DNA from 2 places in the Carnobacterium iners genome. Region 1 is predicted to be linked to the other one. Evidence: a T-box and tRNA genes for the amino acid it is inferred to sense, from the RefSeq annotation. Region 1 holds a T-box; the other holds one or more tRNA genes.

Region 1 (5,992 bases):
CAACAGGATGATCTACACTAGAAAAAGGCAACAAGCGAACGACTCCACCACCAGGATAGAGTAATCCAGCTATGATAATAACAATAATAGGGACTAACTTTAAAATAGTAGCGGCTGTTTGAATACGACCACTGTACTTGGTTCCCATAAAATTAAGCAGCATCACGGATATGGCGGTTATAATGGCGATAGAAACAATACTTTTTTCTGATAATTCAAATAAACTACTTACTTGTGTCGCAAAAATAATCGCTAATGCTCCGATATTAGCTGGATAATAAACAATCATTTGTGCCCATCCAACTAAAAAACCAAGCCATCTTCCATAAACCTTTTCTAAATAAATCATCATCCCACCAGTTTCAGGATAGATTGTGCCAATTTCGGCAACTGTTAATCCACCAGCTATTGTAATTAATCCACCAATAAACCAAGCTAGCAAACCTAATCCTGGTGCACCTGCAGCTCCATAGACCGCTGTTGGCTTAAAGAAAATACCAGCTCCTATAACCGTTCCGACAACGACGGTTAAAGCCGTTAATCCTGTAACGTCTTTTTTTAACTGTCCGTCTCCCATATTTCACCTTCTTTTTTATTTTTTAAAAATAGTTTTTTACTACCTTAACACAGTAACCATAACTCTGCTATCTTTTTTAAATTTTTTTACTTATAAAAAAAGCTTTGCTGTTAGGCAAAACTTCTTTTTATTTTGAAGCTAATAAATATTACCTAATCACTGCATCAAACTGTTTAACTAATGCCTGAACGACTTTTTCAAAGGCTTTTGTGACTTCTTCTTCTATTAATGTTTCTTTGGGATTCAAATAAGATAAAGTATAAGCTAGTGACTTTTTACCTTCATTAATTTTATCTCCTTGGTACAAATCAAATAAGCGAACCTGTCTTAAATATTTCCCGCCTTTTTCGCGAATCAATTCTGTTAGCTGTTGGTTCGTAATGGTTTCATCAACTAGTAAAGCGATATCCCTTGTCATACCTGGATATTTTGGAATACCCGCGTAAATAGTCGGGTGCTTTTCTCCTTCAATAATGGGATGCAAATTTAATTCAAAGACATACGTTTCTTTTATTTCGTATTCTTTAGCCATTAAAGGATGAATTTGACCGATAAAACCGATCGATTGCTCTCCCAAATAAATGGCCGCTGTTCTGCCAGGATGCATCCCTTCACGGTCTTTATCTGTTATAAATGTTAAGGGTTCTGTTAAACCATATGTTTCAAATAATCCTTCGACTATTCCTTTTAAATTGAAAAAATCTACTTTCCCAGCTTTTTCTTGCCAGCTATTTTCTAGTAATGAACCCGTTAAAACACCCGCAAGATGCTCTTCTTCTATCGGCAATAAGCTGCCCTCGTTCTTATAAAAGACGCGTCCAATTTCATATAAAGCTACGTCAGTATTTTTACGAGCCGTATTGTAGTGGACATTATCAAGTAGTCCGCTAACAAGGTTCATTCTTAAGGTACTACGATCTTCACTCATTGGGAAATCCAATTTAGTAGCGTCACTTTCACGCATAACAAATTGTCCAGCTTTTTCTGGCGTTGTAAGAACATAACTAATCGCTTGAGATAGTCCTGATCCTTCTAGGTAATGTCTGGTATGACGGACGATTCGTTGTTTGTCATCTAGTTTACCTGGAGTAGATTCAATAATCGGCAAAGTTGAAGGAAGATTGTCGTAGCCATAAATACGAGCAACTTCTTCTAACAAATCTGCTTCAATTGAAATATCCAAACGACGAGGTGGAATAGATACTTCAAACAATCCATTTTCTTCACTAACACTAAAGCCTAGGCGTTTGAAAATAGATAGAACTTCATCGGTCTTTATAGCTGTTCCTAAAGAGCGATTTAGTTTTTCTAACGTAATAGAAACAAGTATATTTTCTACTTCTATGTTGGAAACAACAGCTGCTCCACTGACAACACTACCACCTGCTAATTCTTCTATTAAAGCTGCTGCATGAGCACTAGCAGATAGAATCGTTGCCTGGTTAATGCCTTTTTCGTAACGAGAACTGCTTTCGCTACGTAAGTTAAGTTCTTTAGCTGTTTTACGAATAGCTACTGGTTCAAATAAAGCTGACTCTAATGCAATATTCACTGTATCTTCTTGAATTTCTGTTCCCAATCCACCCATAATACCCGCTAATGCTACTGGTTTTTCACCGTTTGTAATCACAATCATCTCGCTTGTTAATTGACGAGTTTCACCATCTAGTGTATCCAAATTTTCGCCTTCTGCTGCTCGGCGAACAAGAATTTTTTTTGATGCTAGTCGATCATAATCAAATGCATGTAGAGGTTGGCCATATTCTAATAAGATATAATTTGTGATATCAACAACATTATTCAAAGGACGAATACCTGCATTCATTAACTTCGTTTGAAGCCACATTGGACTTTCAGCAATCTTCACATTTTTAATGATTCGCATACTGTAAAAAGGTGTATCTTCTTTATCAGCAATCGCTAGATTAATATAATCTGCTATTTTTTCATTTTCCATTTCATTTAATAGAACCTCTTTAAAAAGAGGTTTTCTATCGTAAATAGCCCCTACTTCATGAGCAACTCCTCGCATGCTTAATGCATCTGCTCTGTTAGGTGTAATAGATAAATCTAAAACAGCATCATCCATTGCTAAATAAGAAAAGACTGGCTCTCCAGGAATAGCTTCACCGGGTAATACGTAAATCCCATCTGCGTATTTTTTAGGAACGACTTTCTCAGAAAAGCCTAATTCTGATAGAGAACAAACCATTCCGTTCGATGCTTGACCACGCATTTTACTTTTTTTAATTTTCATATTGCCTGTAATTCTTGAACCTGGTAAAGCAACAATAATTTTTTGGCCTGTTGCAATATTTGGAGCACCACAAACGATTTGTGATAATTCTTCTTCGCCAATATCTACTTGACAGACGTGTAAATGGTCTGAATCCGGATGATCTTCTACCTTAATAGCATGACCGACAACAATTTTTTTCAAGCCCGTTTCTGGAACAAAAATATCTTCTACCTCGATACCTGTCCGTGACATTTTATCTGCTAAACCTTCAGGTGTGATACCCGTTAAATCTAAATACTCTGATAACCATTGATACGATACATTCATGAGTTTACTCCTTTACCTTAAATTGATTTAGAAAACGAACATCATTTTGATAAAAATGTCTGATATCATCGATTCCATATTTTAACATCGCTACACGATCTGGCCCTAAGCCAAAAGCAAACCCACTATATTTAGTAGAATCAATACCCGCCATTTCTAAAACATTCGGATGGACCATTCCTGAACCTAAAATTTCAATCCAACCTGTCTGCTTACAGACATTACATCCAGATCCCCCACACTTAAAGCAACTTACGTCAACCTCTACAGATGGCTCAGTAAAAGGGAAATAACTTGGTCTCAGTCTGATTTCACGTTCAGCACCAAATAACTTCTTAGCAAAAACTTCTAGTGTGCCTTTTAAATCGGCCATTGTTATCGCTTCTGAAATAATTAGACCTTCAATTTGATGGAATTGATGTGAGTGAGTAGCATCATCACTGTCTCTTCGGTAAACTTTACCAGGGCTAATCATTTTTAGTGGTCCCTTAGAAAAATCATGTTTATCCATCGTTCTAGCTTGAACAGGTGAAGTATGGGTGCGCAGTAACGTATCTTTGGTAATATAAAAAGTGTCTTGCATATCACGAGCTGGATGGTGTTTAGGCAAATTCATTCGTTCAAAATTGTATTTGTCTTCTTCAACTTCTGGCCCTTCGATGACTTGGTAGCCCATTCCAATAAATAAATCTTCTATCTCTTCCATAATTTGCGTTAATACATGTGATTGTCCAGTTGAAACTTGTTTACCTGGCAAAGTTACGTCAATAGCTTCTCTTGCTAAATCACGGTTAATTTTTTCTAACTCTAATATTGCTTTTTGACTTTCTAATTGAATGGCTATAGCGTCTCTAACTTCATTAGCTGCTGCACCAATGATAGGGCGTTCTTGTGCTGAAACATCTTTCATCCCTCTTAGTACTTCTGTAATGGGACCTTTTTTCCCTAAATAAGCAACACGGACTTGGTCAAGCAAAGAAAGACTTTTTGCTTGACCAATTTTTTCAAGGGCTTCTTCTTTCAAAGCCTCTAATTTTTGTTTTAACTCCATACCGTTCTCCTTTTTTGTACTTTATTTTATCTATTTTTAGACACAAAAAAAGCCTCATCCTTAAAAGGGACGAGGCTACATATCGCGGTACCACCCTTGTTTAGATTTAAACCAAGCTTAAATCTACACTTCATTTACATAACGGCGTATACCGGATCTTTTTTCATTACCTAACGTAAATTCCAAAGTCAACTACGGAAGTGAATGTTCATTTGGTCTTCTAGACAAATACTTTCAGCCTCGGGTATTTGTTCTCTCTTTTAGATTATACCAAATTACTTTTTTCCATTATCATTTTTAATTATCTATTTTATTTTTTCATCCTAAATCAGTTTACCTAAAGGATGACAGAGAGTCAAGCAATTATTAGAAATTAGACTCCTCCACACAAACCCAAACATCAGCCCAAATTTGTACAGCTTTCATAACGTCTTTTAAGTCTTTGCCTTTATTAGTCAAACTATAGGCTACTCGCATAGCAGCATTGGGATCAACTGTCCGCAAGACTAGTCCCTCTTGTTCTAGCTCTTTTAAGCGTTCTACCAGCACTCGATCACTAACATTAGGGATAGCTGAAGCAATATTTTTAAATCGCTGGGGTCCTTCTAATAACACATCAATGATTAGACCCATCCATTTTTTTCCTAAGATAGAAAACGTGCGTTCAAACTTAGGACAGATTTCTTTTTGTTTAGAATCACATTCATTTTTTTGATCTACTTCTTTTATTGCCATAGTATTTGCTCACCTCTTTATTTTATTATATCATTTTTGGTTATTCATAGTAAGTAAACTAGTTTTTTTATTGGATTTTTTTTCTTACTCTAACCTACTTATATCAGAAAAAAGTTTTCTCACCGAATTATATGGTGAGAAAACTTTTTATTCTATTCATTCGATTAGCTTTTTAAGATTTCAGCCTATGCTTGGACAGTTTTTAGTCTTGCCCACATATTTTTCAAACGATTATTTACTTTTCCAGACAAAGGAACCGCTACTTCTTTTACAGCGCAATATTTATCTACAAAAGTTACGATGTAACTTTCTTTGTATTTCGGTAAGGCTACTGTTGCTAGCCACATATGTTTGATGATGATATCGCATTCTAATTCATTTAACTCAGTAATTTTCTTAGCATTCTCACAAGCCATACGTGGATGAACGTAAGCATGAGTTCCTTCATTAAACTTTGTTGTTCTCCAGTCGTAGTAAAATAAATCATGAAGTAAACCAGCACGTGCAGTTGATCTAGTATCTAAACCATATCTTTTTGCAATACGGTAACTAAGATAAGAAACGCTAATCGAGTGTTCTAGACGTGTTGTAAAGTGATGTTGGGTATACTCTTTTAGTTTTTTTACTTCTTCACGATCGAGTAAATCTTCAATTAAGGCTACATATTCTAAATCTTGCTTCCATTTCAGCTCAGACATTCACAGACTTCCTTTTCTATTCTATAGAGTTTAGAAATTTCTTCCTAGTAAACTACATGATACACTTTTTTTATTTGATTGAGAAGCCTTATAAGTTAATTTTAGCTATTGTAACTAAAACTTAATATGTTAAGTACAGCTATTCATAAATTATTTATTTTGTTAAAGCAAACATTAAAATACCAGCAGCTATCGCTACATTTAGCGATTCTGCTTGACCCGTAATAGGAATATAGATATTCTTTGTTGTTTTTTCTAATAACTTTTTGTCCATTCCATTTCCTTCATTGCCCATTACTACGGCAAAAATCGCTTGCGGTGGAATATCTCGATAAGAAACAGCTAACTCGTTTAATTCTGTTCCA
Region 2 (5,992 bases), 390 kb from region 1:
AAGATGTTTGAATTGTTCATAATCTTCCGTTAATGGATAAACTCTAAATGGATTAGCGTAAGGAACGATAACTAATTTATTCATATCTACGCCTTCTTTTAAGCGCTCTGCTGTCGAACGTTTTGTTGCTAGTGTAGCGCCAAAACTTGCTGCTAAGGTAGGGTCATCAACTTTAATTACTGGTGGAAGGCTGTCATCTTTCATAATCCAATAAATGGCATTAATCGGTTCTTCAAATCGATCGACTCTATTTGGTGTTGAATAACGTGATTTTACAGTGCGACCATTCCCATTTCTTACATCTTCTGTTAATAGCACCTTATTATTTAGATTATCTAACGTAACAGCAACGTTCTGTACGGTTACAAAATAATCAATCTCTTCATGATCTGAAGGATAATCTTGTGTTTTATCAAAATAAGCTGGTTCTAATGCAATAGACGATCCGTCTGTTAATGAGATTATAAACGCATCATCGTGTAAAACCTCAATAGGATATTTACCATTATGCTTAGCGTGTGTCAATGTTGATTTGCCTGAACCGGATAGACCAAAAAAAGCTGATACATAATTTGTGTCATTAGGTAATGTGAATTTCTTTTGTCCTCCATGACAAGAAGCAAAACCAATTTTATGAGCTGTACCCCAGGCTAAAGTAAGTGTAGCTTTTTTTAATTCTCCAAAATAATTAAGACCCAAGATAACAGCTGTATTATGATCGGTATCGAAATAAGCTAACCCAAGTGGGTAGTCAGGATGTTTCCAGTAAGGATCAGAATAGATGAAAATATCACCTGCATCTATCTCATGTGAATTAGAATACATGTCATCATAAAAATCATTCGTTATTTGAAAATTTAACAACCAAGAATATAAATTATTTTCTTGCCCTTTCGGAACAGAGAGATGAGCTTTTATCATAAACTCTTTATCTAAACCAACATATGCACTTGCTTTATATCGTTCAGTTAAAGACCCTTGGTAAACAGCCTCTCTAGCGATTGAAGCCAATTTAACGTCCTCTTCTTTATTATTTCCTACTATTCTTCTTGCAACTGCTGTTCTACCAACAATAGCTCCACCATTTTCTACTAAAACTTTAGCAGCGTCTGGAAGACCTAATTTTTCTGGATACTTTACTAATAAATCTGTCACTATTGTACCTGGAGAATTCAAAGCTAACTTATACGCTTTACTTGTACTTATTACTTTTTTCACATTATTTCCGTACATAGCTGTCTCAACGACTGATCTTAAAGATGAAAAAATAGTGTTATCTTTTCTTATTTCTGATTTTTGAAAAGTTTCTTTAGTTGACATTTAATCCACTCCCTTATAAATAGTTGACATAATGTATCTCTATTTGATAGAAAAATGAAACGAATATCCTCCTCCTTACTAGATTACCACTGTTCATACTTACTTTAAAGCGCTTTCAATTACTACACTTATCATATCAAAAAAGACCGTTAGTTTACAATAAAAAGATACAATCATTTACTAGTGCAAAATTATACGTAAAAAGACACCAAAACATTAAGATAACTTAACGTTTTGGTGTCTTTTTTATACCGACGGCCGGAATCGAACCGGCACGCCCTCGCGGGCACAGGATTTTGAGTCCAGCGCGTCTACCAATTCCGCCACGTCGGCATGATAGGTAAACAATCAATCTATCGAATAAGGCGGTAACCGGATTTGAACCGGTGATGGAGGTTTTGCAGACCTCTGCCTTACCACTTGGCTATACCGCCATCATTAAATTGGATTGGTTAAAAAATAAAACTGGGCTAGCTGGATTCGAACCAACGCATAAGGGAGTCAAAGTCCCTTGCCTTACCGCTTGGCTATAGCCCAATAAAAAAAGGCGACTGATGGGGATCGAACCCACGAATGCCGGAACCACAATCCGGTGCGTTAACCACTTCGCCACAATCGCCATAATAAAAGGGTAGTTTTTTTAAAAATACAACACAGGGATAGTAGGATTCGAACCCACATCGATGGTTTTGGAGACCATAATTCTACCATTGAACTATATCCCTATAAAAAAAGGTCACTCTTTAAAAAAATGGTGGAGGGGGGCAGATTCGAACTGCCGAACCCGAAGGAGCGGATTTACAGTCCGCCGCGTTTAGCCACTTCGCTACCCCTCCGCTATTAAAAAATGGTGGCCTGGGACAGAATCGAACTGCCGACACCTTGAGCTTCAATCAAGTGCTCTACCAACTGAGCTACCAGGCCTTAATTTGTTGCAACGGTCTCGACGGGAATCGAACCCGCGATCTTCTGCGTGACAGGCAGACATGTTAACCCCTACACCACGAGACCTTTAAATTTTAAACATGGAGGTTGACGGGATCGAACCGCCGACCCTCTGCTTGTAAGGCAGATGCTCTCCCAGCTGAGCTAAACCTCCAGTAACCAACATGACCCGTACGGGATTCGAACCCGTGATACCGCCGTGAAAGGGCGGTGTCTTAACCACTTGACCAACGGGCCAAACTAGGATGACGGAGAGTAAGGGATTCGAACCCTTGAGACAGTGTGCACCGCCTACATGATTTCCAATCATGCTCCTTCGGCCGCTCGGACAACTCTCCAAGGTCGTTCTAATAGAACTCTCTATTCATTTATTTCCATAGATATCTATGTACTCCGCAAGCAGGATTCGAACCTGCGACATCATGATTAACAGTCATGCGCTCTACCAGCTGAGCTATTGCGGAAAAATAAAGATGCGCGGCAGCGTCCTACTCTCACAAAGGGAAACCCTTCACTACCATCGGCGCTAAGAAGCTTAACTGCTGTGTTCGGCATGGGAACAGGTGTGACCTTCTTGCCATCGCCACCACACATCTTTTAGTTATAAGAGAACGTTGTTCTCTCAAAACTGGATAGTGTTTAACTATAAGACAATAAAACTGTTTCTTCATCGTTTAAAAATGGTTAAGTCCTCGACCGATTAGTATTGGTCCGCTCCATACATCGCTGTACTTCCACTTCCAACCTATCTACCTGATCATCTCTCAGGGGTCTTACTCACTTACGTGATGGGAAATCTCATCTTGAGGGGGGCTTCACGCTTAGATGCTTTCAGCGTTTATCCCGTCCACACATAGCTACCCAGCGATGCTCTTGGCAGAACAACTGGTACACCAGCGGTGTGTCCATCCCGGTCCTCTCGTACTAAGGACAGCTCCTCTCAAATTTCCTGCGCCCGCGACGGATAGGGACCGAACTGTCTCACGACGTTCTGAACCCAGCTCGCGTACCGCTTTAATGGGCGAACAGCCCAACCCTTGGGACCGACTACAGCCCCAGGATGCGATGAGCCGACATCGAGGTGCCAAACCTCCCCGTCGATGTGGACTCTTGGGGGAGATAAGCCTGTTATCCCCAGGGTAGCTTTTATCCGTTGAGCGATGGCCCTTCCATACGGAACCACCGGATCACTAAGCCCGACTTTCGTCCCTGCTCGACTTGTAGGTCTCGCAGTCAAGCTCCCTTCTGCCTTTACACTCTACGAATGATTTCCAACCATTCTGAGGGAACCTTTGGGCGCCTCCGTTACACTTTAGGAGGCGACCGCCCCAGTCAAACTGCCCGTCAGACACTGTCTCCCAGCCAGATCATGGCTGAGGGTTAGAGTGGTCATACAGCAAGGGTAGTATCCCACCATTGCCTCCACCAAGACTAGCGTCCTGGCTTCATAGGCTCCTACCTATCCTGTACAAGCTGTACAAACACTCAATATCAAACTGCAGTAAAGCTCCATGGGGTCTTTCCGTCCTGTCGCGGGTAACCTGCATCTTCACAGGTACTATAATTTCACCGAGTCTCTCGTTGAGACAGTGCCCAAATCATTACGCCTTTCGTGCGGGTCGGAACTTACCCGACAAGGAATTTCGCTACCTTAGGACCGTTATAGTTACGGCCGCCGTTTACTGGGGCTTCAATTCTGAGCTTCGCTCGAGAGCTAACCCATCCTCTTAACCTTCCAGCACCGGGCAGGCGTCAGCCCCTATACGTCATCTTTCGATTTAGCAGAGACCTGTGTTTTTGATAAACAGTTGCTTGGGCCTATTCACTGCGGCTGACCAATTGGTCAGCACCCCTTCTCCCGAAGTTACGGGGTCATTTTGCCGAGTTCCTTAACGAGAGTTCGCTCGCACACCTTAGGATTCTCTCCTCGACTACCTGTGTCGGTTTGCGGTACGGGCAGATTGTTTCTAACTAGAAGCTTTTCTTGACAGTGTGACATCGGGAACTTCGATACTTAATTTCTCTCCCCATCACAACTTGTCCTTAATAGAGGCAAGCATTTGACTCACCTCAAGACTTGTTGCTTGGACGCACATATCCAACAGTGCGTATTCCTTAGCCTACCGTGTCCCTCCATTGTTCAAACAAAACAAACTGGTACAGGAATCTCAACCTGTTGTCCATCGTCTACGCCTATCGGCCTCGACTTAGGTCCCGACTAACCCTGGGAGGACGAGCCTTCCCCAGGAAACCTTAGTCATTCGGTGGACGGGATTCTCACCCGTCTTTCGCTACTCATACCGGCATTCTCACTTCTAAGCGCTCCACCAGTCCTCACGGTCTAGCTTCGACGCCCTTAGAACGCTCTCCTACCATAGAACCTAAGTTCTATCCACAGCTTCGGTGTTATGTTTAGCCCCGGTAAATTTTCGGCGCAGGGTCACTCGACTAGTGAGCTATTACGCACTCTTTAAATGATGGCTGCTTCTGAGCCAACATCCTAGTTGTCTAAGCAACCCCACATCCTTTTCCACTTAACATAAACTTTGGGACCTTAGCTGGTGGTCTGGGCTGTTTCCCTCTCGACTACGGATCTTATCACTCGTAGTCTGACTCCCGGATATAAATCAATGGCATTCGGAGTTTATCTGAATTCGGTAACCCGAGAAGGGCCCCTAGTCCAAACAGTTGCTCTACCTCCATGATTCTAATTCCGAGGCTAGCCCTAAAGCTATTTCGGAGAGAACCAGCTATCTCCAAGTTCGATTGGAATTTCTCCGCTACCCACACCTCATCCCCGCATTTTTCAACATACGTGGGTTCGGTCCTCCAGTGCGTATTACCGCACCTTCAACCTGGACATGGGTAGATCACTTGGTTTCGGGTCTACGACCACATACTCATTCGCCCTATTCAGACTCGCTTTCGCTACGGCTCCGTCTCATCAACTTAACCTCGCATGGGATCGTAACTCGCCGGTTCATTCTACAAAAGGCACGCTATCACCCATTAACGGGCTCTAACTACTTGTAAGCACACGGTTTCAGGTGCTGTTTCACTCCCCTTCCGGGGTTCTTTTCACCTTTCCCTCACGGTACTGGTTCACTATCGGTCACTAGGGAGTATTTAGCCTTGGGAGATGGTCCTCCCGGATTCCGACGGAATTTCTCGTGTTCCGCCGTACTCAGGATACTGATCAGAGTGAACAAAGTTTCAGTTACGGGGCTTTTACCCTCTTCGGCGGACCTTTCCAGGTCGCTTCTCCTACTTCGTTCATTTATGACTCTATGTGTTCAGTCCTACAACCCCAGAAAGCAAGCTTTCTGGTTTGGGCTATTCCCGTTTCGCTCGCCGCTACTCAGGGAATCGATTTTTCTTTCTCTTCCTGCAGGTACTTAGATGTTTCAGTTCTCTGCGTCTACCTCTATTGACCTATGTATTCAGTCAATAGTAACACCCGATAAAGAGTGTTGGGTTTCCCCATTCGGAAATCTCTGGATCAAAGCTTACTTACAGCTCCCCAAAGCATATCGGCGTTAGTCCCGTCCTTCTTCGGCTCCTAGTGCCAAGGCATCCACCGTGCGCCCTTATTAACTTAACCTATGGTCATGTTAACTATTCCATTCACCCTAAGGTGAAGAAATACATTAAAAAATAAAACGCGATGTTTTCTTGGTTTCTTGCTTTTCTTACATGTTAAACACTATCCAGTTTTCAAAGAACAACT

Evidence for each region. A T-box is a leader RNA that pairs with one kind of tRNA and senses whether it is charged. The one in region 1 lies ahead of pheS (phenylalanine--tRNA ligase subunit alpha), so its partner is inferred to be a tRNA-Phe.
Region 2: it has a tRNA-Phe gene. The T-box ahead of pheS (phenylalanine--tRNA ligase subunit alpha) is inferred to sense a tRNA for this amino acid. The anticodon was not compared.

Annotation. Positions count from the first base shown of each region.
Region 1 covers NZ_FXBJ01000002.1:2,483,447-2,489,438, forward strand. The annotation lists gene B9Y54_RS11870 (APC family permease) at 1-577, opposite strand, end outside; gene pheT (phenylalanine--tRNA ligase subunit beta) at 726-3,143, opposite strand; gene pheS (phenylalanine--tRNA ligase subunit alpha) at 3,148-4,194, opposite strand; T-box leader at 4,257-4,495, opposite strand; gene B9Y54_RS11885 (winged helix-turn-helix transcriptional regulator) at 4,561-4,929, opposite strand; gene B9Y54_RS11890 (HD domain-containing protein) at 5,115-5,627, opposite strand; gene B9Y54_RS11895 (TrmH family RNA methyltransferase) at 5,782-5,992, opposite strand, start outside.
Region 2 covers NZ_FXBJ01000002.1:2,097,027-2,103,018, forward strand. The annotation lists gene B9Y54_RS10000 (phosphoenolpyruvate carboxykinase (ATP)) at 1-1,320, opposite strand, end outside; tRNA gene B9Y54_RS10005 (tRNA-Leu) at 1,570-1,653, opposite strand; tRNA gene B9Y54_RS10010 (tRNA-Cys) at 1,684-1,754, opposite strand; tRNA gene B9Y54_RS10015 (tRNA-Gln) at 1,786-1,857, opposite strand; tRNA gene B9Y54_RS10020 (tRNA-His) at 1,867-1,939, opposite strand; tRNA gene B9Y54_RS10025 (tRNA-Trp) at 1,975-2,045, opposite strand; tRNA gene B9Y54_RS10030 (tRNA-Tyr) at 2,073-2,156, opposite strand; tRNA gene B9Y54_RS10035 (tRNA-Phe) at 2,169-2,244, opposite strand; tRNA gene B9Y54_RS10040 (tRNA-Asp) at 2,259-2,331, opposite strand; tRNA gene B9Y54_RS10045 (tRNA-Val) at 2,347-2,419, opposite strand; tRNA gene B9Y54_RS10050 (tRNA-Glu) at 2,431-2,502, opposite strand; tRNA gene B9Y54_RS10055 (tRNA-Ser) at 2,515-2,603, opposite strand; tRNA gene B9Y54_RS10060 (tRNA-Asn) at 2,657-2,729, opposite strand; rRNA gene rrf (5S ribosomal RNA) at 2,741-2,856, opposite strand; rRNA gene B9Y54_RS10070 (23S ribosomal RNA) at 2,946-5,866, opposite strand.